Regions from separate parts of the Sporomusa sp. 246TCP1 genome, predicted to be linked through region 2. Evidence: riboswitches for the same ligand, from Rfam matches in the RefSeq annotation. Region 2 holds a riboswitch; the other holds the start of a gene.
The links. Region 2 has a riboswitch for cyclic di-GMP ahead of AC1ECB_RS02115 (methyl-accepting chemotaxis protein). Riboswitches for the same ligand answer to the same signal wherever they lie in the genome.
Positions count from the first base shown of each region.

Region 1: it holds a riboswitch for cyclic di-GMP, as region 2 does, so the genes downstream of both, AC1ECB_RS25240 (FHA domain-containing protein) here and AC1ECB_RS02115 (methyl-accepting chemotaxis protein) in region 2, are expected to answer to the same signal.

Region 1 covers NZ_CM170492.1:5,348,922-5,352,051, reverse strand. Annotated here, with positions in the region: gene AC1ECB_RS25250 (FHA domain-containing protein) at 1-273, opposite strand, end outside; gene AC1ECB_RS25245 (PP2C family protein-serine/threonine phosphatase) at 254-1,060, opposite strand; gene AC1ECB_RS25240 (FHA domain-containing protein) at 1,238-1,936, opposite strand; cyclic di-GMP riboswitch class I at 2,091-2,176, opposite strand; gene AC1ECB_RS25235 (tetratricopeptide repeat protein) at 2,594-3,130, shown strand, end outside.
Region 2 covers NZ_CM170492.1:434,161-437,290, forward strand. Annotated here, with positions in the region: gene AC1ECB_RS02110 (ankyrin repeat domain-containing protein) at 1-131, shown strand, start outside; cyclic di-GMP riboswitch class I at 853-938, shown strand; gene AC1ECB_RS02115 (methyl-accepting chemotaxis protein) at 1,125-3,074, shown strand.

The sequences.
Region 1 (3,130 bases), 1.1 Mb from region 2:
GCTGTCACAGATTTTAATGGTGTCTCCAGGTTCGAGCAGGACAGCCTCATTAACCTGTCTGTTATTGACAATAGAAGGGCTATTTCGATTGCAAGTCTCTAGCCGGACTTTTCCCCCTGGTAAAATTGAAATGCGAGCATGAAACTCTGCAACCATAGCATTATCAATAATTAAATCACAAGTATCATTTTTACCGACAGTAAAATCAACTTTTCCCTTAAGAATTAGCCTCTTACCTCGCCCTGGACCGGCGTTAACGACTAAAGCATACATTTTTTCCTTCCCCCAAGCACTGACCTTGTTGTGAATTCTCTACTTCTAAAAAAACGGCCATTGCCGTATAGTTGTCATACGCTCCGGTTGCTCTAATTTTCAAGCGATTTTCCATGCTTTCCAACCATTGATTCGGTGTATCAGCCGCCATTAGGTCTGCCTCCATTTCAGATTCAAATACATGCTCCCAGAAGCCATCAGTACATAGAAAAAAACATTCATTGCTTCCAATATCTGAGTATTCTATTATTTCTGGATTAAAGTACTCTTTACTACCCAAACATTTAGTCAGTTTATTACGATTGGAATCAAAGCGTATATCTTGATACTTTATTTTACCTGCATCTACCAATACCTGTGAAACACTATGATCTTTAGTACAAGAAGCAACACAACAATTCTTGAAATGATATAGCCGTGAATCACCAACATGGCCCCATACTGCCATATTAGAAGTTAGGAGTAATACAGTAATTGTTGTACGCATACAAAAAAGTCTTGGATTTCTTGCTTGTTCCATAAGAATGGCATTTTGAGCTTGTTCGATATACCATTGTAATGCTTTTTTTGAAACCTCCGGATTTTTATCAAAAGCCCTGATCACATTGGTAACCGCCAACTCTGAAGCAATCGCACCACCTTCATGACCTCCCAAACCATCTGCAATAACCCAACAGCCAAAATCCCTACTCTGGGAAACTAAATAACCACAGTAATCTTCTTGCTCTTTTCTCCCCCCAACATGAGAAAAAAATTTTGGCTCTGATGTAATATAATGTAGGCTCATGTAACCATCCCCATATTTCAGTACTTAATAACATACTAAAGTCAGTTCTTATCATTTCTTTAACTAATCTTCTTAGTTACTCATCTGTAAACTTATATATATATCTAGTATACTTGAGCCTTCTATCCAGTTATATTACAAACAAATTACAGTTTAATAAAAAAAAAATAGATCGACTTATTTAGGCAATTCGAGAATACATCCCCGACCTCGAATTGTTTTTAAAATCGAACTATAGGTTCCCAATTTTTTCCTCAGGCGAAAAATTAGAATATTAACTTCTTCAGTACTAACATCTAATACGCTGTTTTCTAAAGCACGCTCTTTCCATACTTCATTCATGATGGTATCATGAGAAATCACTTTATCACGATTCTGATAAAGCAAAGCAAATAACTCCCATTCTTTAACAGATAGATATACCTCTTGTCCATTGATTACTAATTGCATTTTATCCAAATTAACAAGAAAAGAACTATCTAATAGGGTTTCGCGCTCCTTCTCAGACTGAAGTTGTCCAATGGACGGGTCAATTGTATTTTCAGACATCTGTGGAAGAACAAACCGGAAAATAGCAACGTCCCCAGCAAGACTAATCCTATCCCCATCATGTAGACTCACTTCATTCGAGGCCTCAACTCTTTCATAGTTAATCAGTGTTCCATGGCGACTGCCAAGCTCAGACAACATCCATCCGCCATTACGAAACTCAATAACACAGTGGCTGCGGGAAATTAAAAGATTAGTAAAACTTATTTCGGGTACAAAAGAAGCAGTCATTCTACCTATCAAATTCTTATTGATTTGTAACGGCAAAATCGTACCAACTTCATACGGAGTACCCTTTTCAATTATAAGAAAAGCTACATTTTCCACTATATTTCCCCCAGGCTTGAGGTAGTAATATTGAAGATGATTTGCACCTATAGCTCACAAGGGTAGCCTTATTTACAAATCATCACAATACATTCTGAACATCTACCTTACTATAGCACTGATAAACAAAAAAACTGCCAGTACTAATAGTCAAATTAGCAACCTGGCAATCATAGATAAAAATCTTTAGACCCATGGCTTTGCGTCCTTACCTTTCGGATAAGTTTGCCCATATAATATTCTCTATTAAACAAGTAACCAATAATAATCAAAACAAAATTCATACAATATTTTTTATATTTTACATTTTTCTTTTAATTCCTTCTATGCATTGGATTTTTTGTAAAATTTGTGAAAGAATTCGTGTTTTTAAAAAATTTTGACGGTTTTTCTAAATATAAAAGGCCAGTCAAGGTGGATTACCTTCATCCTAATCGGCTCATTATTATTCCTACTATTCAGTTATATATTGCATAGCAGTTGATCTTTATCTGTTATATAATTGTAATTCAGCAGTAATGTTGTCACTAAAAAATATTTAATATACTATTACCTATAGATTGGTTTATTCCTATATAAATTACTCTTATACTTAAGAGGAAATAAAGGAATTTTGTGGTATAAAAGTAAGATATACAAATAACGGAGTGTGGTTACATGTTTATTGAAAATTATTTTTGTCGATTACTTGCTAGCCTATTACTATTAACAGTTATATTACTCCCTTCACCTTCTTTTGCTGAAGTTAAAGAAATCATTGCAGAAGGTACTTATATTATGGGTGATGGTGAAACTCCTTCTGTTGCTCAAGAAAGAGCTGTAGTCGAAGCAAAGCGTACTGCTATTGAGCAGGCAGGTACATATCTTGAGAGTTTTTCTGAAGTTAAAAATATGCAATTAACTAAGGATGAGATAAGAACTTTTGCATCAGGCTTAATTGAGACTACCGTGCTCGATAAGAAGCGTGATATTGTTGGCGATGAAGCATTTAAGTTCTGGGTTAAAATTCGCTGTACAGTGAGTACAGATAACGTCCAGGCAATGCGAAATAAAATCCAGGATAAACAAAGCCTCGATATGTTAAAGGTAGTACAAGAAGACTATAAAAGGGCTATGCAGGAGATTACGGCACTTAAACAACAATTGGCACAAGCAAATTCTGTTGAAGCAAAAAAACAAGTCGAAAACAAGATA
Region 2 (3,130 bases):
CAAAAGAACTTTTGTCACAGGGGGCGGATGTCAATAAAAAAGCAAAAAATAATGCTACAGCCCTTTCTCTTGCTAAACAAGAAAATAATAAGGAAATGATTAGTGTCCTAACTAATGCGGGGGCAAAGTAATTTTTGGTTTTGGGTTGCTCTCCAACATGTGAGAATTTGTATTATTTTTGTCTAATAGCTCTCGTTAGAAAGCGAATCAGGATAACCATTCCTGAGATTCTATAGGAGAAAATGTACAAGATGTTGTTACAAGTAACAAGAAAATTCATGCTTATTTTAGTTTTGTTGGCGATAGTCTTAAGTGCTGCTGCACCACCTGCAGCAGCACTTAAGACTATCGCTATGACCAGCCCAGAAGTTCAGGGATGGTTCTATTGCTTCCTTTTTTTATGCTAAACTGGAGAAAAAGGATAGCGGAGGGAGAAAATGCCAAGGATTGCAAGAAAGAAAAGTAATAGTGGAATCTATCATTCAAAAGAGTGCCTTTTTCACTGCCCGGACAACCAAAACATTTAATGTATTAAATACTGATGCAAATTCGGCCATGGATGCCGTTTCACATAACTTAACGATATTTTTACATACTCTTAAAATACTTTTCCCTGTACTATGCTAAACTCAAATTGTAATCAATTGGTAAAATGAAAGTGAGGGTGATCTATGTCTTTGAAAGTTAGCGCTGAGTTAATGATGTACTGCTGGAATAGGAGTATTTTAGAAATGTTGCTCAGTCACCCGGGCGGTCCGCTGTACGTTAACAAGGACTATGGAGATTCCCAAGGCTGCATGCTGGGCTTTTCAAGGCGAATGCGAGACAAGTCCGCCTGTCAAAGATATTTAAAAAAATATTTGGCAAACTTATTGAAAAGTAAGGACGCAAAGCTATGGGTCTAAGGATTATCGGTCTATGACTGCCAAGTTGCCCTAAAATAGGTATTGAAACCCTGGCATTTGACTGGGTTTTTAATATTTATTCCCAAGAGATTCTCAGTGGCAATAGGGCGATTGAGAATCAGCCCTACTCTACGTATAAGTGAATAGCTGCTCTAACTATAGCAATTGATATGGAAGAGTCTATTTTATTATCACATTTCCATAGGAGGCAATACAGCAATGAAAAAAAAGATCATTATACTACTCATGTTCATTAGCGGAATTCCTTTACTCGTATCGATATTTATTTCTCATTTTCTATTTATCAAGCCGCTGGAGGCCGATTATTATGCGGTTAATGCTGGTAAAGCTGAAGTTTTCAAAACCGAGACACAGTCTTATATCAACAAGCATATGGAGATTATTAAAGCGGTTTCCCATACCGCTCCCGTAAAAAATTTCGATCTACAGGCTGCTAAACAAGAGCTTGCAGACGTTCAAAAAGTATATACCGATATCGGGATGGCACTTTCTGATGCTAAAGGGGTCCAAGTCGTAAGAGGTGATGACATTAAGCTGGGGAAAGTATCCGAGCGGGAGTTTTATAAAGAAGCTATGAACGGTAAGGAAGAAGTTGCCTCAAAATGGCTTGTAAGCACAACAACCGGCAAGCCTATCGTGATACTCGCTACACCTGTACGTTCAGATAACGGAACCATTGCCGGTGTATTACAGGCAGCAATGAACCTCGATGCTTTTAAAGACTTTGTTACGAAAAGATCAGTCAATGGTATCACAGCGTACATACTGGATCAGGAGGGGCACATTATTGTTCATCCGAATGACAACATATCAGCCGAGGCCAAAGATATGAGTCGTATTCCCTTTGTCCAGAAAGCGATTACGGGGCAAAGCGGTACGGAAGAAATAGCGGGAGAAAATGGTGTTCGCAAACTTGTAAGTTATAGTTATGATCCACAAACACATTGGACTATTTGTATGGAAAAAGATTATGAAGAATATAATGCCGTTACTAAAGAGATGCTGATCAGCAATCTGATTGTTCTGGCGATTACGATGGCTGTGGTCATTTTCATTAGTATTGTTTTTTCTAACCGGCTAACTAAGCCCATCACGCAATTGGTAACTGCGACAGAAACCATAAAAAACGGGAATCTGAATGTAAATATTACTAACACAGGAAATGACGAAATTGGCAAATTGGCGCAAAATTTCAACGCAATGGCTAGCGGGCTCAAAGACTTGCTTAGGCATGTTACTACTTCTGCTGAAGTTGTTTCTGCCGCTTCCCAACAATTAACTGCCGGTGCAGAACAATCAGCTGCTACAGCTGAACAAGTGACAAGCGCAATTGATGCGATTGCCGATAGTGCAGAAAAGCAGGTCGATTTAGCCAATGAGACTACCGGGTTTGTCACGCAGATTGTTGCGGACATTCAACAAATTGTTTCTGACTCCGCTACTGTTGCATCGGTATCAGAAGGAGCCGCACAGTTGGCTGCAAACGGTGGAAGCTCAATTGAAAATGCCGTTGTTCAAATGCGCAACATTGAAACCAGCGTCGCAACCTCGGCCGAAGTGGTGACGAAATTGGCTGAACGTTCTACGGAAATTGGTAAAATCATTGGCACTATATCCGGTATTGCAAATCAAACTAACTTATTGGCATTAAATGCGGCGATAGAAGCGGCACGTGCTGGTGAACAGGGACGCGGCTTCGCTGTAGTGGCCGATGAAGTACGAAAACTAGCCGAACAGTCAGAAAGTGCAACTAAGCAAATTGCTCACATTATTGGTGAAATACAGACAGATACCGATAAAGCGGTTGTAGCTATGAGCAAAGGTAACGCCGAGGTGAAATTAGGAACTGATATAGTAAGTGAGGCTGGGCAGACGTTTAATAAAATTATTTCCATGACCAATCAGGTGTCTGAGCAAATGCAGGGTATTTCCGCCGCGATAGAGCACATGGCAGCGAGTAGCCCAAAAATCGAGACCGCAATCAAGGCTATTGACAGTATGAGTCGAAGCAACGCCAATCAGACTCTGCAGGTTTCAGCCGCCACCCAAGAACAAGTTGCCTCTGTAGAGGAAATAAAAAAGGCTAGTCAGGCATTGGTGGAAACGGCTGATGAGCTGCAAGGTGCGGTTAATAAGTTTTCAATATAACAAAAAGTTGGTATCTTGAGTGCATAAATAAAATGATAAGAATGGAGTGATGAGTA